2 regions of the Anaerobacillus sp. CMMVII genome follow, and region 2 is predicted to be linked to the other one. Evidence: a T-box and tRNA genes for the amino acid it is inferred to sense, from the RefSeq annotation. Region 2 holds a T-box; the other holds one or more tRNA genes.

Region 1 (11,787 bases), on a different contig from region 2:
GAACTCCAATAACGACATTTGAGCTTTCATAAGCCTGTAACCAAGTAGATGACTTCATTTCATTTTTACGAATCATCGCTCCAGCTTCCATTGATGTATGAATTTCATCACCTGTTCGATCTAAGAATCCAGTATTGATAAAAACAACACGATCTCTTACTTGATAAATGCAATTTTTTAGATTAAGAGATGTTCTACGTTCCTCATCCATGACGCCAATTTTTAAGGTGTTTTTCTCTAAATCAAGTAAGTCTTCAATACAATCGAATAATTTATTTGCAAAGGCTACTTCTGCTGACCCATGCATTTTAGGCTTAACGATATAAACTGAGCCTTTTTTCGAATTTTTAAATGTACCTGTACCTAAGAGGTCATGTTTAGAAATGATACCTGTTACTACACCATCCAAAATCCCTTCAGGAATTTCTTGTCCGTTGTGGTATAACACCGCATTATTTGTCATTAAGTGGCCAACATTACGAACAAACAATAGGGAGCGTCCTGGCAAAATCAATGAATTTCCAGTAACACTCTTGTATGTTCGATCTTGATTTAACGTTCTTGTTATCATCTTCTCACCTTTTTGGAAGCTTGCTGTCAAATCTCCTTTCATTAATCCTAGCCAATTGCTATAAACCTCAACTTTATCCTCTGCATCCACTGCAGCAACCGAGTCTTCAAAATCCATAATTGTTGTAAGAGCTGCTTCAAGAATAATATCTTTCACACCAGCTTTATCAGAAGCACCTATCGGGTGAAAATGATCAATTTTGATTTCAAAGTGCAACCCATTATTCTTTAGTAAAATTGTTTCAGGGTTTTCAGGTGTTCCTTGATACCCAACAAACTTATTAGGATCCTTAAGGTTCGTGCCATTCCCATTGGTAAGTAACGCAACTAACTCTTGATTAACAATGGCGTACTTAACAACCTCTTTGTGACTTGCATCTTGTAAAGGGACGGTTTCATCAAGGAATTGCTTTCCATAAGCAATTACCCTTTCACCACGAACGGGATTATAACTCTTTCCTTGTTCCGCACCACCATCATCACCAATTGCATCTGTCCCATATAAAGCATCATAAAGACTTCCCCAGCGAGCATTAGCCGCATTGATCGCATATCGTGCATTGTTTACTGGGACGACTAGTTGTGGGCCAGCTTGTAAAACGATCTCATTATCAACATTTTCTGTTGAAATCTCGAAATCCTCCACTTTTGGCTCGAGGTAATTAATCTGTTCTAGAAATGCTTTATAATTTAAGAACGAAAAGTTTTCTTTATGACTCTTATGCCAATCATTAAGTTGGTTTTGAATTTCGGTACGACGGAGAAGTAAAGATTTATTTTCAGGAGCTAATTCTTCTATCAGGGATTCAAAATTAGCCCAGAATTGTCCACTATCTAAACCCGTACCTGGTAATGCTTTTGTATTTACAAATTCTAAAAAAACAGAAGCAACTTGAAGGTTACCCACTCTAACATAATTGTTCATTAAAAAATATCCCCCTCATTTAATTGATCAATAACAGTTTTATCTGTATTATAACACATTTTCTGACTATTTGAACCATTTTTAACAAATACTTAATTCCCAAGGGAAATTACCTACATTTTACTATTTAGTCCAGAGCTAAGTATCATCTGTACCTTTTAAATGCTCTTAAAGAGAGAGTAATCAAAAAAAAAACCACATTTTCATGTGGTTTTCTCTCTACATTAGCTCTTTTACTAATGTCTCTAGCATTTCATAGGTAACCTCTCCACGAATAACGTGAGCGATCTTGCCTTTTTGATCCAAAATATATGTATAGGGGATACTTTGAATATTATACAATGAAGACACCACACCTCTTCGGTTTACACTATCTAATGGCTGGTCAACAAAAGTAGGAAATGTGACATTGAAAGTTTCCATGAATTCAGCTGCACCGTTAGCATCTCGTTCATGGGTGGCTAAATTCACACCCAAGACTACTACGCCGTGACCTTTAAAATCGTCCGATAAACGCACTAAATCTGGCATTTCTTTGCGACATGGTGGACACCATGATGCCCAAAGGTTTAGAATGACGATTTCACCTTGATAATCAGATAACGATGTTTCCTCCTGGTTTTCCCATAAAGGAAGTGTAAAATCAGGTGCAAGCATCCCCTTTTCGGCCCCCACCTTTGGCGATTGTGTTGTCGCAACAACATATCCTATAAGGCCTATCGCTAAAATTAAGATAATCAAACTCATATTTCTTTGTTTTAACATGAATAATCCCTCCTATCCTTAATTAACTATAGCCTAATTCTTTAACGAAAACAAAGGAAAGTCTAATCCTTGCTCTTTAGAACTATGAAAATAATAATCTATAAACCCTGAAATGCAAAATCAGAAAAGATCTTAAAAAAGATGGCTTATCAAAAGCCATCTCATTCCATATATTGATTTATTTTTTATTCTTATCTAACATTTTTGCAATCGTGTTAAAGTTTACTTGTTCAGTTTGGTTAATAATGGTATTCACTAATTGGTCCTCAGTTTCTTTTTTCACCGGCTTGTTAGCAATTTTCCCTACTTGTCTGATTAGATTTCTAACTGTTGCTTCATCTTTTAAATTAGAATTCTGAATGGAATTAACTAATTTTAAGACTTCCCCCATATTGACGCCTGTTTTCTTTTCAATATTCTCAAAAAATGGATTATTCAAATACAAACCCTCCTATTCGATCACCAAAGGAAGATCAAGTAGAATTACGTCTTCCTTAGCTTTTTAAAATTTTCATACTAACACTATATGTAGATACAACCAAAAGGGTTAGTTACTTGTACCGATTTTTTAAACTTTAAGTGATTTTTTAAAAAAAGTTTGCATGTAAATTGTCCAATGCTGATACGAATATAGGTAAGGAGATATTTTTTATTTTTTCATCAAAGCATGTTCAGTTTTAATTTCACAATTAATAGGCATTCACATATCCTATAACTATGAAAACAAAGATAAAGGACGGATTATTTATGCCTGCAATTGTTGGAGCAGTAAAAATAAATGCTATAGGTTCTAGTTCGGTATTTAATATTGGCGATGTATTTACCATTTCCCCTGCAAGTACCGCAAAAACGTTTGCCGGTGCAGGATCATTTAATACTGGTGACTATTTAAAGATCCGAAATGATTATAGTGCAACAAATACGTATGACAAAGATATTGCAGACGCGAATATCAATACAATCATTTAGCATAGGTGGTGTCTAAATGAACTTCTATATTAACCAAAAAATTCAAATTAATAATTTAAGAATTGACAGTGTTTCAAATTCTTCAGTGCTGCAAATAGGTAGTGCAGGAATGATACGATCTTTATCGAGCCTCTACAATACAGGTGGGTTTACTGGACCAGCTCCGGAAGCGACTGAACCTTTAGACCCAGTAACCCCACTTGTTCCACTTACTCCACCTGCACCGGCTGCACCAACCTTACTCTAATATTTAAATTCTCAATACGAAATGGCTAAGGGGGGAATTGTATGTATTATAACTATGACATGATGGCAAACATTCAACATTTGTATCAATGTTTAGAGGCACAACAAAGAAAAATTGACTATCTAGAGATGAGAATTGAGGAACTTCAAACTGGTTTTAATACAATCAAGCAAGATAATGCAGGAAAAGTGGAGAGAATTGAATATAAATTTGATCAACTGAAAGTTGAACGATTAGAAGGAACATTAAATATTGGAATTACACCTAGTGGTGGGATCGAGCCAAGTTCGATTGAGGACTTCTCAATTAATCGAAACACAATAGACGTACCTGAAGCAACGACACCAAAGCAAAATCCTGTTCTCTTTGAAAATATTAAACGAGATGTCCACCATTATCTAAATACAGGTTGTTATGATGTGATGACATCTCTTGAGAGACAATATAATTATCAACTAGATGGTCCTTATCGAGATTTTATTGTTGAAGATGTAAGAAAACAAATTGACTCTCGTATTCACTATTACCTTCGAGGGGTACCTATCGTTGAAAATGATGAAAATAAATTAAGAGAACTAGAAGAGATGACAACAAAGAAGGTTGTCAATGACATTAATAAAACTCTTGAACAGTTCATCCAACATTTACCTCAGAAAGGGGATTAAATAATGAATTTTACAGTCGTTAACCATAATATTTCTGTAGGAACCATTGATGTTCGCGGAGTAGCTTCCTCTTCGATATTGTTAGTAGGTGACACAGATAACATTATCTTGTCTTCAGCATTTGACACACCTCCTGAATCACTGATTATTGGACCATTTGTTCCACTTGCTTTCGAGGGATAGTTTCTATGATTAAAAGAACCTCTATCGTCAATAACACTAGAGTTCGAAGCGTAAGTTTAAGCTCTGTAGTTCAAATTGGCGACTCAGTCCAAATCACTCCAGTTTCTTGGGCGCTTGCAGTACAAAGGCAATTACAACTGTTTTATGGAAATGAGGGGAACTTTGCTGCATTCCCTATTTTTTCAAGAGAAATACCTTCCCCACCATTGATAGATTCAGTCAATATTCAACGATACAATGCTTCCAACTTTATTAAAGTTGGCCATATTGATATTACAGGTGTGTCATCAGCTAGTGTTTATCATATTGGTTCAACAAGCTACATCCATGCTGAGACTAGAATTAAACATATAAGGCAGCTGCAGAAATCAGTGAAGAAAATTAACTAGTATTGTAACCCATAAAATAACTCCACATACAATAAATATTAATACGAAGGAAAAGGGTGTTTGTATGCCTGCAATTGTTGGAGGGCCTTTTAAAATTAATGAAAATGGTGGAGTAGTTAATTTTGGCGATGCACTTAATATCTCACCAAAGAGTACTTCAAAGTCTGTGTCAGGATCTGGTGGCGGAAACTCAGGAGACTTCACGATCGTAAATAACGGCATTAATATGAATAACGTAGCAGATCCAGATGTTGTCGATCAAAACTTAGCTGGTAATGTGTAAGAAAGAGAAGTTTCACATTAATTCTTCTCAATTTTTCATCACAAAATAAGAACCAAAAAAAACCCTTACTTAGTAAGGGTTTTTAGTATTATATGTATGGTGACTCGTATTGGACTTGAACCAACGACCCCTTGCCTGTCAAGCAAGTGCTCTCCCACTGAGCTAACGAGTCAATTCGAATAAAATAATAATATACTTTTACAGAAAGTTTGTCAAGCTGAAAAGTCGTGGACTATATGTTCTAGGAAATTTACCAAAAGAAAGATGACTCCTTAAAAACTAAACTCTTCACAACAGGCAACAACCTTATATAATGTGAAGACATCTCTGATATACATTTTCCAGAGATGTCTCACCTTTTTATGTACATTTGCTTACTCATCATAGGTATAACGGACAATATATTTTTCTTCAGCTAATTTTTTAATTTCTACCCAGGGAGGTAATTCATATCCTCCACGCCAATTTTCTTCTAGCTTTGCCTTTAAACAGCTTGCTTGGAATTTTGAACGAAATATTTGTTTCCAATACACCCAACGTGTAGTCTTCACCTAAATTCCTCCCCACTAAAGATATCCATATTATTACCATTTTCAATATTTTAAACATCAAAAAGGAAGTGATTTCTCACTTCCTACTAATCGGAATTAAACTACTCAGCTAACCAATTAGCCGATTCGCTCCTCTAAATCTCGTCTTTTAATCTCATCTTCTCTTAATTTTTCTTGTCGGTCCCGAATTCGATGAGCCAATCGACTAGAAGCATTTGCTGCAATACTACAAATCAAGTCATCAAGAAACGTATTTATTTGATCTCCTTTTGTGTCTAGTTCTCTAATTATCCCTGTCTTTTCTTTATCCAAAAAACCAAAGGTAGTAACGGCAATACTTCCGTAGCCAAAAACACTACCGAGGGCAATCGTTTCATCAACACCAATAGTCCTTCATCCATCTCAACTATTGATTGTAATGGCTCTGATAGTTTCCCTTGCTCTGCTAACTTATCTAACTCAACCCCTACTAAAATAGCATGCTGTATTCTCTTTTTTCTAAAACTCGATCAACACTTTCAATACATTCTTCTATTGTTAATGTATCAGTATATTGAACTTGCATTTATAAACGATTTCCGCTATGTCAATAATTTGTACACCGCGTTCTATAAGTAAAGCCCTTGCTGCTTTTTCAACGATATGACAATGTACAGGTTCTTTATATTTCATCTTTTACCCCTCCTGGTTTCGTTAGTAAAGCACCTCCTCATTTTACCATATATCCTATTTTTCTTCATTTTTTGCCTTTCTTAAAAGGAAATGCTTCGTTTTCCAAAAAGAAAAGTGGTATATTATATACATGACCACTTAAGGAAGCGCTAACATAGGAGGGGTTTTGTTGACTTTTAAAGGAACTATATTTGATGATTATCTGGAAAGTCGTTTTTTAAAAGAAAAAATTGGCTTTAAGACATTCTTGCCAGCAAATTATTCGCCTCTGTATACATACCAACTGCTGATTGCTCAAGATGGAGATGACTACTTTTTAAAAGGGAAACTAGCTTCTACTGCAAGTGAACTTCTCGAGCAAAGAGAAATCAACAATTGTATTTTGGTCATGATCCCGTATCAGTCAGTAGAGGATCGTTATAAGAACTATCACCCAAATGGTTCCGAGAACCAAAACTATATTCGCTTCTTAGCTGAAGAATTAATTCCATATCTTGAAAAGCAGTATCATACGTTTGAGCTTGCTAGCGGGCGTACATTAATGGGGGATTCGTTAGGGGCGACCGTAAGTTTGCACGCTGCAATGGAATATCCTTATACATTTGGTCAAGTCATTGCTCAGTCACCTTTCATTGCCCAAAAAACAATGGATTACTTAACCAATTTTAAAAAGCCTGAACTACTACGGCTATACCATTCCATAGGTGATCAGGAAAAAGAAGTAACGACTACCGATGGAAAGATCATTGATTTTTAACAGTAAATCGCACATTCAATGAGTTGGTTAAAGAAAAAGGAATTGACTCCTGTTATGAAGAATTTAATGGTAATCATACATGGACATACTGGCAACAAAATTTAAAAAGTGCACTTATTTGGGCCTTAAAATAGTTAGTTTTTAGAAAAACAGCCAACATGTTCGTTGTTTTTCTTACATAAAGGCTGTTTTCGCAAAGTTTGTTGCTTTCGTAAAAATCCTAAGAATTCACCACTATTTAGTAAGTATTGCTCTTTTCTTAATTAATTTATTGGGTGATATCTTCATCTAAGGTATTTTTTCGATTATTTTAGAGTAAAAAAGCACAATGTTTACGAAAAGAGCCTACATAAAAAAAATTAGGAGGGAATTATTTTGAAATACGGAATAGCAATTTTTCCATCAAAACAATTACAGGATATGGCAAACTCATTAAGAGCGCGGTATGATTCTCATTATGCGCTAATCCCACCACACATTACCTTAAAAGAAGCCTTTGAGACGGAAAATGTAAAAGAACTTGCCAAAGAAATCAAAAATGTTTGTCAGGAAATTAATCCATTTCCATTACATGTTTATAAGTATAGTTCTTTTAATCCCGTAAGTAACACTATTTACATGGGCATTGAAGAAAATCATGAGCTTACACGCCTCCAAGAAAAGTTAAATTCTGGTTTTTTGAACAAGTACAAAAATATCAATTCGTACCACACATTACAGTTGGTCAAGATTTAGATGATGATGAGTTTCACGATGTCTTAGGGCGACTTCGTATGAAAACGATTAACCATGAAGAGATTTGTGACCGTATTCAACTTTTATACCAATTAGACAACGGATCATGGACAGTTTACGAAACGTTTTTATTAGGAAAGGAATGCTAATTTAAAATGGAAGTGTTCGTAGTAAACAATGAAAGTCAATTAAGAGACGCATATTCTGTTCGGGTAAAAGTTTTTGTAGATGAACAGCAAGTTCCACCAGAAGAAGAAATCGATGACTTTGAGGCATCATCTACTCACTTTGTCGTTTACGACAAGGGTAAGCCAATTGGTGCAGGTCGTTTGCGAGAACTGGATGGGTATGCGAAAGTAGAACGAATTTGTATTGATAAGGAATACCGTTCGTTGGGGATTGGGAAACTTCTTATGGAAGCGATTGAAAAAGAAGCTAAACAACAGGGTTTTTGTAAGTTTAAACTTAATGCTCAGATCCAGGCCACAGATTTTTACAGAAAATTAGGCTATGAGGTTTGCTCGGATGAATTTCTTGATGCAGGTATCCCACATGTAACTATGAAAAAAATATAATTTCCAAAAAAGCGATTAAGTGATACTTATCGCTTTTTTCTTTTGTGCATGATTTTCTCAATCTCTAGCAATAATATAGTTACTATACAATGATCGCAAAATTCGTTTAATGATCCTCTTTATGAAAGGGTTTTTTACCATGAATAAAAGGAAAATTATTATTTTTTCAGTTTCATTTGGCAATGGTCATAATCAAGTTTCTAAGGTCCTCTTAAGTCATCTAAGAGCGAAAAATTTTGATGTAGAAATCATCGACACCTTTGATGCTATCAATAAGTTATTCCACAAGGTTGTCTTGGATAGTTATTTACAACTCATACGTTATCGTCCTAGCGTTTGGGGGAAACTTTATCAATATTCTGAAGACAATCCAAACTCTTTATTATTAAAACAATTTAATGCGTTCTTAACTAATAAGCTTTATCGAACACTACAAGAAAAGCAAACAGCAATGATTATTACAACGCATCCAATAGCGACTACTTTACTTGCAAATGTCATTCGCAAAAAGAAGCTTACTGTAAAGTTATATGCGCTACTTACCGATTTTGCCGTTCATCCCATGTCAATACATGAAGAAGTGACAGGTTATTTTATTGCCTCTGAACATTTACGTTATTATGCTTCGATGTACAAGATTGATGAAGGACGATTTTATCCAACAGGTATTCCTACTACTAAAGCTAAAGTGGATCAATTTTCAAAAACAGAATTACGTAAAAAGTTACATTTAGATAAAGGGATGAAAACAGTCTTGGTTGCTGGAGGCGGGGTTGGTCTTGCAAAATTCACAAAGATTTTAACTGGCCTAGAACAATTTGAAGATAAATTACAAATTATTTGTGTGACAGGCGAAAATAAACGGGCCAAAGCAAAGATTGAACGTTACCAAAGTAAACATCAAATCCGTGTTCTAGGTTTTACAAATTTATTTATGGAATATCTAAAAGCTAGTGATGTCATTTTATCAAAAGCTGGTGGTGTTACAATGTCAGAAGCGTTGGTTTGTGAAACACCAATTATTATTTTTCAGCCTCTACCAGGACAAGAAGAACAAAACAGTCAATTTTTAATGAACTATGGTGCGGCAATAAAAGCGGAAATTGTAGAGGAAATCCCAGTATTATTAGAAAGGATTATTTTTAATGATCATTATCATAGCTTAATGACAGAAAATGCTACAAAACTAAAACAGCCTGAAGCTGCTAGTAACATTGCCACTATCATTTACAGTGACTGTTTTGAGAACAGAATAACTCAAGAGCTTATTCGATAGCTAAACTAAGAAAAGCGCAAACGCCCTGTTAAGCCCCGACTAGCAAATGTTCTTCGAGAAAAAAGTGTGCTCTTTCACTTTTATTCTCGAAGGTTATTTGACCTCGAGGGGCTGGGCGGTGGAGCTAGACAGTTATTACGTTGAAATTTTATACATTCTTATCTTTAAAAAAAATAGAGGGGACTTCCCCTCTATACTATCTCATCAATAAACTTACCCTTCTCTGCATTTAGTTGTCGAGATTGATTTTTATTTTTCTTTGTATTCACTTGTGTTTGCCTGCTAGATTTTTTTTCAAGAGGTCCTTGAAACTCCCCTTCTATTACCGGTGAAATATGCTTTACGCTAGACTTCTTTTCAAGTAAACGGTTTCCATACTGTAAAAATTGTGGATCTCCTACAGGTGGGATGTATCCCATTTCCATCACCCCTAATTTAGACTCCTATCATTTACCAAATACCCGATTATTCACTCATTAAAACTAGTGGATCTCTACTTATACGAATTAGATCTATACAAAAACTTACATTATATTTATGCTATTCTCTCTTACATGTTTCTTATTTTTTTGCTATAGTTGTTTTTTAGTAGTTTTATTTTCAGTGGAGGTTTCCATGCAAATAGCCTTTATAATGAAAAAATAATAAACTTAACAACCATAGCTCGTGCAGATTTACAAAAATATGCACTTGCAAGCCAACGTGGTGAACTTTCATGTCCGAGTTGTCGGCAGACCTTAAAACTTAAAATAAGCATATATCTCCCACCCATATTTATTCACCCTTCTCAAACATTCAATTGTAATGAGACAATTGCTGCATTAGAAAAAACACTAAATTCACACGAAGCAACAACGATTGGCAGCTTTAACCTCCCCGTGAAACGGGAGATCAATGGTCAAACGGCTACTTTACAAAAAACTTCAACATCCCTAGATTGTTGGCAGGAACCTTATGAAGTTAAAAGTATTCCACCCTTTAAACCACTTCCAAGGACTAGTAGAATGCACCCTAATTACCAGTTAGATGAAAGTCAGTGGGATGCCGTGTCAACTACAGAAGGCCCATTACTTGTACTTGCGGGGGCAGGAAGTGGAAAAACGAGAGTGCTTACGAGTCGAACAGCTTATATGTTAACCGAAAAAGCGATTGCTGCTAATCGTTTACTTTTAGTGACATTTACAACCAAGGCTGCAAAAGAAATGAAAAATCGTATGCGCTTCTTTAAAGATATATCTAAAACCGACTTAAACACTTTAGTGGTTGGAACTTTTCATAGTGTTTTTTACAAAATGCTCATGCACCACCAGCCATCTCAATGGCAACCTAACAAACTTATGAAATGGGATTGGCAAAGAGAGCAAATCATTAAAAAAGCCTCAGGGGAACTAGGAATTGATGAAAAAGAGTTTGCTTTTGACCAAGCACTCTCTCAAATAAGCTATTGGAAAAACCATTTACTAATGCCTTCGGAAATCAAAACAAACAACGATTGGGAAGAACTAGTAAAATCTTTATATCAGCATTATGAGCAAACAAAGCTTGAATCTCAGCAATTCGACTTTGATGATATGTTACTTGGTTGTTATCAACTCTTAGAAGAAAATCAAGGGCTTCTTGAAAAGTACCAAGAACGTTTTTCTTACATTTTAGTAGATGAGTTCCAAGATATTAATAAAGTTCAATATAAAATCGTTACGATGCTAGCTAAAAAGTCAAAAAATCTTTGTGTCGTTGGGGATGATGATCAATCCATTTATAGCTTTAGGGGAAGTGATCCGTCCTACATATTAAACTTCCAACAAGAGTTTCCTAATCCGAAAATTGTTACACTTAACTACAATTATCGTTCGAATCACGCGATTGTCTCTAGTGGAAAAAACGTAATCTCTCAAAATAAAAACCGGAGAGATAAATCCATCTTGGCTGTAAGGGAGAATGGAAATCCCCCACTACAATTTTTTCCTTATGATGAAGAAGAAGAAGCTACAATGATTGTCACAGATATTAAGGAGAAAATTGAAAATGGTGCAACACCTAACGATTTTGCCGTTCTCTTTCGAACTAACTCATCTTCTAGGGCTATCTTTGAACGCCTCGTTGCCTCAAGCTTACCTTTTCACATTGAGCAAGATGGTGAATCCTTCTACTTACGTCGAACTGTTCGAAAAGCATTAGCCTATTTAAAACTTGCTTATCATCCTGATGACCAAGAAGCAATTAAA
Region 2 (11,787 bases):
TGTTTGATCTAATACGTGAGCTAAAATCGACCTTGTCATTTTTTTCGCTTCTTCATCTTCACCATACAATGGTAATTTCGCCATCTCAATATACCAATCACAGAAATCATCCCAGATAAAGTTATATAAAAGACGACCAACTTCACCAAATTCATAATCATCAATTAGACGAGTTACATCGTCAATTGTTTCTTGAAGTCTAGTTAAGATCCACTGATCCGCAATTGATTTTTTGCCAGACAGATCAATTTCATCATAAGTCATTCCCTCCATGTTCATGAGAGCAAATCGTGAAGCGTTCCAAATCTTATTTCCAAAGTTCCAAGTCGACTCGACTTTTTCCCAATAGAAGCGTAAATCATTTCCCGGGGAACTGCCAGTTGAAAGGAAGAAGCGTAGCGCATCTGCGCCGTACTTATCAATAACATCCATCGGATCAACCCCGTTACCTAGGGACTTACTCATTTTTCGCCCTTCGGAATCACGAACTAATCCATGAATTAATACATCCTTAAACGGACGTTCACCTGTGAATTCTAAGCCTTGGAAGATCATTCGAGCAACCCAGAAATAAATAATGTCATACCCGGTTACTAGAACGTCTGTTGAATAATACCGTTTGAAGTCAGCTGAGTTTTGATCTGGCCACCCCATCGTTGAAAACGGCCATAATGCTGACGAAAACCAAGTATCGAGAACATCCTCATCTTGTGACCAATTTTCAATATCTTTTGGCTCATCATGTCCTACATAAATTTCGCCTGTCTCATTATGGTACCAAGCTGGTATTCGGTGTCCCCACCACAGCTGCCTGGAAATACACCAATCACGAATATTTTCAATCCAATGTAAATATGTTTTTTCAAAACGTTCTGGAACAAAGTTAACCTTTTCTTCTTTTTGCTGTAATTTGATTGCTTCTTCAGCAAGTGGTCCCATCTTAACAAACCATTGAGTAGATAAGTATGGTTCAACAACTGCCCCACTACGCTCAGAATGTCCAACTGAATGCATATGCTCTTCAATTTTGAAGAGAACGCCTTCCTCTTGAAGATCTTTAACAATTTGTTTTCGACACTCAAAACGATCCATTCCCTGATACTTACCGGCATTTCCGTTCATTTTCCCTGATTCATCCATCACAAGAACACGTTCTAAATTATGTCTATTCCCTATTTCGAAGTCATTAGGATCATGTGCAGGTGTGATTTTAACAGCTCCTGAACCAAATTCCATATCAACATAGTCATCTGCAACAATCTCAATTTCGCGACCTACGATAGGAAGTTTTACCTTTTTACCGATTAAATGTTTATAACGCTCATCTTCAGGGTGAACGGCCACAGCAGTATCTCCAAGCATCGTTTCGGGACGAGTTGTTGCTACTTCAATAGAACCACTACCATCAACCAGCGGATATCTCATATGATAAAATCCACCTTGAACATCTTTATAGATAACTTCAATATCCGAGAGGGCAGTCTTTGTTTGTGGATCCCAGTTGATGATGTACTCACCACGATAAATTAACCCTTTTTCATATAGCTTTACGAAAACTTCACGAACTGCTTTTGATAGACCTTCATCTAAAGTAAAACGTTCACGTGAGTAATCTAATGATAGACCTAATTTCGACCATTGATTACGAATAAAATCAGCGTATTCACTTTTCCATTCCCAAGATTTTTCTAGGAACTTCTCACGACCTAAATCGTAACGACTTAAACCTTCTTCTCGAAGCTTTCCTTCTACTTTTGCTTGAGTTGCAATACCAGCATGATCCATACCTGGTAACCACAAAGCATCATAACCTTGCATTCTCTTTGTACGAATTAAAATATCTTGTAAAGTTGTATCCCATGCATGCCCTAAGTGCAGTTTTCCTGTTACGTTTGGTGGGGGAATTACAATTGTATAAGGCTTCTTCCCTTCATCACCTTTTGCTTCAAAAAACTTTCCATCTAGCCAGTATGGGTACCATTTGGCTTCCGTACTCTTCGGATCATACTTGGTTGGCATTGATATCTCTTGATTTGCCATCTCTTATTTCCTCCCTTAAATGCAGTGTTGAGTTTTGAGTTTTGAGTTAATATAGGATTTGCTTCGTAGAATTACTTAACAACTCATAACTCAACACTCATAACTCATAACTAAAATAAAAAAACTCCCTCCATCCTCAAAGGACGAAGAGAGTATATTCGCGGTACCACCTTTGTTTGCAATCGATAGTCATACCTTTATCGAGAGCACACTTCATTCTTATAACGGTTACTTAACCGGCTTAATCTACTCCGAAAAGCGTAAGTGACCTAGGAAAAAGTGTAGTGCTTTTCCCTGCAAAGCTTTACTTTCAATTAAGCTGCTCCTGGGCGACCTTCCATCTTTAGCTCCAAAAAAATCTTTCAGCAATGGTTTTAGCTGATATTTAGCCCAACTAAAAACATGATTTTTCTCTCTATTGGCATTACAGATGTACTCTTCCCAATCAAAGCATGTATATTATATTAAAATATGTACTAACATTTTACATGGAATAATCAAAACTCGTCAATAGTCACCAAGAAAAATTTACTAAAAGTATTGCCCATTTTATTAAATTTATTCAAATCAACCATGTACAAACTTATCATTTAAGCCTTATTGTTATCAATCATTCCATCGGTAATCTTAACTAACGTTGTTCCCTCTCGTGCTAACTGTTTATCATGAGTTACCATGATAATCGTTGTTCCTTGTTGATGTAATTGGTGAAAGTACTGAATAATTTCTTGAGCTGTGCCTTCATCAAGGGCTGACGTTGGCTCGTCTGCAAACAAAATTTGAGGTTGTTTTATTAATGCCCGTGCCACTGCCACACGACGTTGTTCCCCACCACTTAATTGATATGGGAGATGATTGATATATTCTTTCTTTATCCCAACATCCATTAATAATTGCTTCGCCTTTTCTTCTATCGCTTCCCGTTTTTCACCCATTAGTAAAAGGGGAAGCATGACGTTATCGATAACCGGAAGAGCGGGGGTTAGGCTTGCAAACTGGAAAATAAAACTGCATAACTTGAACCGTAATTTTGTTCTTTCCTTATCTTTTATATTCGAGATTTTATTTCCAGCTAAATAAACCTCTCCACTCGTTTGTTTATCTAACAGGCTAGCTAATGCAAGAAAGGTTGATTTGCCACTACCAGATGGACCGATAATTGCAACAAACTCGCCTTTATCTATTTTAATATTTATATTTTTTAAAGCTACAATTGACCTTGATCTACTAAGATAATATTCTTTTGAAACGTCCTCGAAAAGTATCATTAACTATCACCTTCTCTTATTACCTCATAAGGTTCTCTAGAAAAAAACGAATGGATTGGAATAAAAGCTGCAATCATTGTTGCTAAAACAATAGCGATAATTGTTGCCACGCTTATAATGACAGTTGTTTGGAAATCGGGAAATATAAGTGGCAACTGAAATATCATATACAGTAATGTTTGTCTGTCATACAAAATACTCAAAGAAAACAAGACACCGACAATACTACCCAAGAATGAAATAAGCGCTGCTTCTAATAATATAAGTTGGTAGACATATCGTTTTAGTACCCCTAGGGCAAATAAGATGCCTATTTCCTTTTGGCGTTCGCGAATTAATGCTGAAAAAAGAGTCCCTACTTGTAGTAGTGTTAAGATAAGGGCGCCAGCAATCATAACGTAGCTTAATAGTTTCAGGGGGAATACTTGCTGGTTCAACTTTTCTTTTAGTCTTGTTCCTACGACTACGTCTACATCCTTTAATTCCATTTCAATTTGTTGCTTTACAAAGGTTTCAGAATGTGGCGCAGTATTGATATAAATGGCAGAGATTGCCTTAGGGGGAATATGCATGAGTGAAGGCACTTTTTGAACTAGTGTTCTTGCAGTATCCAATCTCATAAAGATTGTTTCATCTGCACCTGTCCCAGTTGGAAATAAGGCATTTTTTACGATAAATGGTTGTAAAAACAGCATGACTTTTTCCTTTATATAGTCATCGTCGTAATGATATAAAAATCGTTCACCTCCAGCGTTTATTCCTATGACAATTTCATTTTCACCAAGGTTTTGAACCCCTGGCATAAACGCTTTTAATGTGAAGTCACGTTCAGGATCAAATGCAACAACCGGAAAATCGCCCATTGTCCCACAACATGAGGTTGAAACAGTCTGGAGAAAAAGTTGTGGCGCTAACTCAGTGATATCTTTCATTGATGATAGCTTCTCCATGGCGACGTGCTCATCAAAGTAAAGCTCATTAACCGCCCCGGAGATAATATTATCTCCAGCATACGCCCCCATTCCTTTTGGGACAACAATTAGGTCCGCACCAAGCCTTCCATCAACAGCAATCATACTTGCATTTAAAGAATGTATAAAAAAATAACTAGTAAAAAGTAAAAAAGCTGCAATCGCAGTACTACCACCAAGCAAAAATGCTCTATGACGCTTTTCCTTTATGATTTTCCAAGCAATTTGCATCATTATTAACAAAATAGGCACCCCTATTATTGGTCATTTTCTTTACTTAAGACGACACGAATAATAAACCAAATAAGCCAAAGACAAACAATTCCCCACAAAACCTCATACATGACAAAGATTTGATTCACAGTCTCACTTCCTTCTTTTTCCTTATCTTACACGTTTGTGCAAAACTTATTCACAGGCCTATGGAAGGGTGCATAAGATAATACATGAATAGGAGAAAAAGGAGGTCCTTTGTGTGTTTAAAAAAGGTAAATACCGGCTTCCTCTTTGGTTACGGAGAGTTCGTGATATTGGCTATCAATTTTTAATCCCATTGACCATGTTTCAGCTTTTACGAACAATTTTATTTCCAACAACTATAGATGTTGTCCTGTTAGCCATTCTTGTCGTTCTTTATCTATCCTATGTTGTTGGTTTATTTTAGTTTGCTATAAAGCCTAACTAAAAAAAAGCAGTAACCTTATAACCTAAGGTTGACTGCTTTCTTGATTCAATAATGTTTTATGAATAAAATGGTTGACTCTTGTCATTGTAATAATTCTCTTCTCTAATAGCTGGACATATTGGAGCTCTGTGATACTACCATCTCTTTTTTTATATAAATCTAGACAATGGAAGATGAGTTCAGGGTAAATTATATAACTCGCAAATAATTTTTTCTCTTCCTCCTCAAGCAGTAGAAACTGCTGGTAGTTTTCTAACCAATCGGCCCCCTGATCTTCATTCCATAATGTATACTGAAATGACTTTCGAAACGAGATAGCTAAATCTCTTGCAGGTGTATCAAGGACTGCTTTTTCAAAATTAAATAAATAACCATAGCCATTGGGATGATAAAAAATATGGGTACGGTCTAATTTCCCGTGGCAGAGAACTGCTCGAAAGCTCTTTTTTTCAAGACATTCATCGTGCCACTCTTTTAAATAATTGCTAGCACTTTTGGCCATCATATCGAGCCTACTGTAATGGGTAAGAAAGGTGAGCTCAAAAGGAGACATGTACGTTTTTCTTTCTGCTTCCTCCGCAAAATACTCCATTTCAAGACGCCTTTTTTCCCAGCGGTTAATTAAATCCTGATATGACTTCTTGATGGTTTCCTCTGAAAATTCCTGATGTTTCACAGTTAGGCCATGAAGCTTTCCCATCTGTTTGAACAATTTCTTTTCTTTATTATCATCAGGAATTTGCGCATCTTCCTGGAACCAAGGCTGTAAATAGTACGTTTTATCCCCATAATTAATTGTTAAGTCTCCATATTTCGTCGGTATTAGAGGCAGTAATTGTTTGTAATTTAGCTTCTCTAACCTGTTCATCACATGTGAAAACCATTGAGCTTGGTCTCTACTCATTGAAGACTCTTTTAGGGCAAAGGTCCCCCTTGGTGAGACTATTTTTTTCACCTTGCCAAATTGCTCAATTTTCTCTGGATATAAATCGTATTGAAAAAGAATATGCCCGATAGAGTTTCGTGGGGCATTATTAGTTATCATTTTGCCACCACCTTTTCTCTGTCTTCCTCAATCCAATTGCCAAGGAGTATGACGAGTTTTCTAGATGTTTCCCAACTATTAAAAAATTGATTCATGACATTAGCCGTTTCTTTGTCAGTCTTCGTTTCTAGCTGTGAAACTGTACGTCCTAGTTCTGATGGTACCAAACATTCCGCTAAAAGTTGAACACCATGATCTCCTTTTAAAGAAAAATAATTATTGATTGAATTAAGTAAATCAATAGTAGAGGCTTCACCATTTTTGATATACCATTCTTCAAGTAATTTCCGCATAGGATCATATCCCTTGATTGGTTGCTCTTCACCACATACCCAAAACAGATTGAAAAATACTTCTTTGGCATCAGCTAAAGTTATAAAAGGAGTTAAGATAGGGAGCTTATTTATTTGGATACGTTCTCTCAAATCGAGCGCTTTTCTTCTTCTCTTAATCGCTTCAAAGTAACTACGCTCTAACACGAGTTTTGCCATCGGATCTAATGTTTTTAGCTTAGATATTGTTTCTTTGATTTCATTTAAAGGTTGGTCTTGCATTTTCCTAAAACGCTGACACTCATCACTTTGTTTTAGCCCAAATGCTAACGCCGTTCCGAAAAGCCTTCCCCAATCCTTTTCTTTTCCCTTTGAAGGATAAGACTCCTCAATCTCGTCATGAATAGTTGCCCAGCCTTTATCACAAATGAAAAATGGCTCTCCATTCTTTGTTCGTATCATCCGATCTAACAATATGCCCGACTGTTTACTAATTTCATCACGCCATTTAATGTGCCACTGCAACAATTGCTTATCCTTCCAAATTCGGATTCGCTTCATTCCACTTTCACTTTGAAAGATTTGATTAGCGTTAACCCACTTCAGTTCCGATAAGCCATATTCCATTTTCACCCGACGTAACATATCCATTTTATTGCACCCTATCCTATAGCTTTATTTTGTAACAGGAATATATAAAATCTGTCCCTCTGATACATTCGCATCGTTTAAACGATTTACCCTAATTAGTGTACTTTGGTTTATTTCATATCGGGAGGCAATTGTTTCAAGTGTCTCATTCTCCCGAATAATACAAAGCTTCAATTTCTTAAACTGCTCTTCTTCCCCTTTGGTAAGCATTTTCGTTAAATATAAGGCATTTTCTTCCCGATGTTTTTTCACTTCATTTTCTTGGTTTTCCTCAACTTCAGAAACTTCTCCTTCACTTCTTGGTGTTTCTTGCTGCTGCTTTTGTTTTCTTTCACCTGTAAAACTTTTTGCAACACTAAATACTTCCTTTGTAGCTTGAGGTTGTTCTGTTGTTTCAACAGCCGTTTCGGTCTTAGGACGCTCTTTTACCACCCCAAAAGCGATCGCAGGAGATTTTATCTCTTTACCTCTACCTCTACTTCCAAGACCTCTTCCGTGCCTTCCGCAATGGCTTCAACCTCTTCAGAAATTTCTGCCACTTCTTCACTTTCTTCACTACGACTAGCTAACTCTTCTCTATGTTCTGCTACTACTTGGACTTCCACTTCTTCTACTTCTACTTCTTCTTCTTCTTCTTCAACCTCAACTTCTTCCTCTTGTTCTAAAGATGGAGCAGTTGGGAACTCAACGATTGTTTCATCATGTTCAAAACGTTCCTGATCATAAGCCTCATAATGGAACGTACGGTCTTCTTGTTCTGCCTCTACATCAGCTTCCGTAATATCTCTGTTCACTTTACCAGTTGACATACCGGTTATCGAGACATCTGCTGTTAATTGGATACATCCACGTTCTGGTAAATCATAATCAAACGAATCTACAATTACATATATATCGTCTAAACTTCTAATTCTCTCTTGTGGAATGGTGACGTCGATTGGAAAGTGATGTCTGATTTCACCTGTCCCATCTTCATTTAACGTTACTTCTTCGATTGATCGAAATGCAACTTGCGTTGAAAGTGACTCATTGTCCTCCTCAGAAACGGTACTGTTACCTGATGAACGGTACTCTCCTGTTAACTTTAAACCCCCACGAATAAGTACATATTCCCCATGTTCTTGTACTGTAATTTCAGGATCTAATGATAAAGATACGATTTCGGCTACTTCCTGACCTTTATTGAGCCACACTGATTCTTCAATGGAAAATGATAGCTTTGATGAATGATCTTGTGTCAACTACCTCTCCTCCTCTATTATAATTTTAGTTGCTTCCGTAAACATAAGGAACACGTCCTGTTAAACGGACTTATACCAATACGTTACAGATGTATGACAAGATATCTGAAAATATGAATCTTTTCCAATAATACGTTTAAAATCTTTGAGAGCTGCTTGGCCATTCTCAAAACGTAACATGAAAAGTATTAATGTTTTGTTTAGTTTTGTAGCTAAAAACTTACAGCAGTTGAATACCAAAAAGGACTGCCTATAAGTCAGTTACTCTAACTTATGGGACAGCCCTCTAATTTATTACTATATTTGTTGATAGATTGAAAACATTGGGAGCATGGCAGCAAGAACAATGGTACCGACAATAATCCCTAGTATAGCAATCATTAAAGGTTCAATGATTGAACTTAAACGACTAGCCATCTGTTCAACTTCATCCTCATAAAAGTCTGCAATCTTTTCAAGCATTGTATCCATTTGCCCTGTTTCTTCGCCAACCTTAATCATATGAGTCACCATTTTTGGAAAAAGCCAACTCTTTGCTAATGGGGCTGATAGACTTTCACCACTTCGTAATGACTCTTTCGCTTCATTTAGAACTTTAGCGACTACGACATTATTTGAGATTTCAGCACTCATCGTCAAAGTTTGAAGCACGGGAACTGAACTTTTAAACATCGATGCCATTGTTCTTGTTATCCGTGCAATCATTTGTTTTTGGATGAGTACACCGAAAATTGGTATTTTTAATGTTGCATAATCCAACATATACTTTCCTTTAGGGTTCTGTTTTATTGCGATAAAAACTAATACGAAAAAGATCACGATCAAAGCAGCTAGATACCACTGGGCAACTAGAAAGTTAGATAAAGCCATAACAACCTTTGTAGGAACAGGAATTTCTCCACCCATTGCTGTTAAATTATTTAAGAGACTCGGTAAAACCTGTGTTAATAAAATAACGACGACAATGACAGCTACAATCGAAACCACAATTGGGTACATCAAGGCAGATTTCACCTTTTCCTTCACTTTGTGGCCTTTCTCATAGAAAGTTGCCATCCTATCTAAAACACCTTCTAAATCACCACTTGTCTCCCCTGCTCGAACCATATTAATAAAAACTTTATCAAATATCTTGGGGTGTTTCATACAAGCTTCTGAAAGAGGATTACCGGAACGTAATTCTTCGTAAATTCCATCTAGCGCTTTTTGGAAAGGCTTTGAAGACACCTGATCTCCTAAGAGCCGAACCGAGTCTAAAATCGATGTCCCAGCTTTAATTAATGTTGCTAATTGACGGCAAAAAATAACGAAATCTTTATTACTTACAGGCGGACCGATCACTAAGTTTAGGTCAACTGTTAATATGCTTTCCTTTTGCTCTTTCAGCTCAGCTACATAGAGCCCTTTTCCCTTAAGCTCAGAAGCTGCTACATCTTTAGAAGGGGCATTTAATTTCCCGGAAATTTCTTTACCTGTTTTTGCATCGATTGCCTTATAAAGAAAGAGCATACGATTCTCTCCCCTTCATTAAAATTTCACTACCGTTTGTTCCAGTTAGGAACAAATTCATCTGCATCTTGTCTAGTAACAAGGCCTTGGTTTACTAAATTTTCAACTGCCATGCTCATCGTTTGCATCCCAAGCGATTTTGACGTTTCTAATACTGTTAATATTTGATGAACTTTATCTGATCTAATTAGATTAGCAGTTGCTGGAACATTCACTAGTATTTCCATAGCCGCAACACGGCCGCGGTCACCAGGCATTGGCAACAGACGCTGTGAAATCACTCCGGATAGCGCCACCGCTAGTTGGGTGCGTATTTGCTGTTGTTGATCGCCTGGAAACACATCAATAATCCGATCTACCGTTTGGGCTGCACCTGTTGTATGAAGTGTTGCAAGGACTAAGTGCCCTGTTTCAGCGGCTGTTAATGCAGTTGAAATCGTTTCAACATCACGCATTTCCCCGACCAGGATAATATCCGGATCTTGACGGAGCGCAGCACGTAGACCGGTTGAAAACGAGTGGCTATCACTACCCACTTCTCGTTGATTAACAATACTTCGATTATGTTGGTGTAAGTACTCGATTGGATCTTCAAGTGTAAGAATATGCTTGTTCATCGTCTGATTGATATAATCAATCATCGCTGCTAAAGTAGTAGATTTACCACTACCTGTCGGGCCTGTTACTAACAGTAGCCCTTGAGTTTGTTTTGCAAAATGTCTACAAACCTCAGGTAATCTTAATTCTTCAAAGGTTGGAATTTTGCTATTGATGACACGACAAACGATGCTAACTGCATTTTTTTGTTTAAAGACATTAACACGAAAGCGGCAAACGTCCTCTAACGCGAAGGAAAAATCCAGCTCTCCTTGAGTTTGAAACAAATTATATTGTTCAGCAGTAGTAATTTCTTTTGCGAAGGACTCCGTCATCGCTGGTGTTAACTGAGTACTTCCGATCTTTTTTAATTTTCCATTGATCCGAACAATTGGTGTAGTATCAATCGTAATGTGGAGGTCTGATGCTCCGTTTTGAAACGCAAAGTTTAGCAGTTGTGCCATATTCATTACCAATAACCACCTTTATTCCATTGTTACACGATATACTTCTTCAAGGGTAGTCTTACCTTCAGATACCTTGATTAAGCCATCTTCATACATCGATTTAAACCCCTTTTCCTGAGCATGCTTAAGAAATTGAGCAGCTGGAAGTTTGTGGGTAATCATCTCACGAAGCTTGTCATCAGCTAGAACGGTTTCGTGTAGGCCAATACGACCTCTGTATCCCGTACTGTTACAAGCGGCACAGCCTTCCCCTTTAACAATATGGTTGACACTAAGCCCCCGGGAAATGAATAATTCTTCCTCCTCATATGCAAGCTTATGCGTAGTCGCACATGCTGGGCAGACTCGACGCACTAATCGTTGGCCAATTACCCCAAGTAAAGCAGAAGAGACAAGAAATGGTTCAATACCCATATCAATAAGCCTGCTAATCGCACTAATCGCATCGTTCGTATGAAGTGTACTTAATACTAAGTGACCTGTTAAAGCAGCACGTAGGGCAATTTCAGCTGTTTCAGTATCCCGAATTTCTCCGACCATGACGATATCAGGATCTTGCCGTAAAATTGAACGTAATCCAGCAGCGAAGCTCATGCCGATAGCTGTATTTACTTGAACCTGATTGATCCCCTTAACTTGATACTCAACAGGATCCTCAACCGTAATAATATTAACAAAATCAGTATTGATTTCCTGTAGTGCTGTATAGAGGGTCGTAGATTTTCCACTTCCAGTAGGCCCTGTTACAAGAATGATTCCATAAGCACTTTTGATCATTTTTCGAACGTTTTCCTCATTTTCTCCTGAAAAAGCCAAATGTTCAATCCCTAATGATACTGTTCCTGTATCTAACAGCCTCATCACGATTTTCTCGCCAAAAATCGTCGGTAAGCAGGAAACACGAAGATCAATCTTCCGAAAATCCACATCGATTTTAAATCGGCCGTCTTGTGGTAAGCGTTTTTCAGCAATATTCAGGTTTGACATGATTTTAATCCGCGAAACAAGAATGTTTTGCATCGTTTTTGGGACAGTTTTTTC

What was found. A T-box is a leader RNA that pairs with one kind of tRNA and senses whether it is charged. The one in region 2 lies ahead of H1D32_RS07090 (valine--tRNA ligase), so its partner is inferred to be a tRNA-Val.
Region 1: it has a tRNA-Val gene. The T-box ahead of H1D32_RS07090 (valine--tRNA ligase) is inferred to sense a tRNA for this amino acid. The anticodon was not compared.

The regions. Positions count from the first base shown of each region.
Region 1 is NZ_JACEHK010000018.1:17,264-29,050, forward strand. It holds gene H1D32_RS23695 (malate synthase G) at 1-1,495, opposite strand, end outside; gene H1D32_RS23700 (TlpA family protein disulfide reductase) at 1,715-2,260, opposite strand; gene spoVIF (sporulation-specific transcription regulator SpoVIF) at 2,439-2,699, opposite strand; gene H1D32_RS23710 (spore germination protein) at 3,008-3,229, shown strand; gene H1D32_RS23715 (spore germination protein GerPB) at 3,246-3,476, shown strand; gene gerPC (spore germination protein GerPC) at 3,518-4,141, shown strand; gene H1D32_RS23725 (spore gernimation protein GerPD) at 4,145-4,324, shown strand; gene H1D32_RS23730 (spore germination protein GerPE) at 4,330-4,713, shown strand; gene H1D32_RS23735 (spore germination protein) at 4,778-4,996, shown strand; tRNA gene H1D32_RS23740 (tRNA-Val) at 5,094-5,168, opposite strand; gene H1D32_RS23745 (hypothetical protein) at 5,371-5,547, opposite strand; partial or broken gene H1D32_RS23750 (phosphatidylglycerophosphatase A family protein) at 5,665-6,219, opposite strand; gene H1D32_RS23755 (alpha/beta hydrolase) at 6,389-6,976, shown strand; gene H1D32_RS23760 (alpha/beta hydrolase-fold protein) at 7,000-7,110, shown strand; partial or broken gene H1D32_RS23765 (YjcG family protein) at 7,352-7,860, shown strand; gene H1D32_RS23770 (GNAT family N-acetyltransferase) at 7,867-8,286, shown strand; gene H1D32_RS23775 (MGDG synthase family glycosyltransferase) at 8,426-9,562, shown strand; gene H1D32_RS23780 (hypothetical protein) at 9,754-9,981, opposite strand; gene H1D32_RS23785 (ATP-dependent helicase) at 10,567-11,787, shown strand, end outside.
Region 2 is NZ_JACEHK010000002.1:607,212-618,998, reverse strand. It holds gene H1D32_RS07090 (valine--tRNA ligase) at 1-2,040, opposite strand, end outside; T-box leader at 2,177-2,498, opposite strand; gene H1D32_RS07085 (ABC transporter ATP-binding protein) at 2,631-3,308, opposite strand; gene H1D32_RS07080 (ABC transporter permease) at 3,308-4,513, opposite strand; gene H1D32_RS07075 (hypothetical protein) at 4,755-4,943, shown strand; gene ysxE (spore coat protein YsxE) at 4,987-6,009, opposite strand; gene H1D32_RS07065 (hypothetical protein) at 6,006-6,932, opposite strand; gene H1D32_RS07060 (LysM peptidoglycan-binding domain-containing protein) at 6,957-7,364, opposite strand; gene spoVID (stage VI sporulation protein D) at 7,388-8,173, opposite strand; gene H1D32_RS07050 (type II secretion system F family protein) at 8,471-9,682, opposite strand; gene H1D32_RS07045 (type IV pilus twitching motility protein PilT) at 9,712-10,749, opposite strand; gene H1D32_RS07040 (GspE/PulE family protein) at 10,765-11,787, opposite strand, start outside.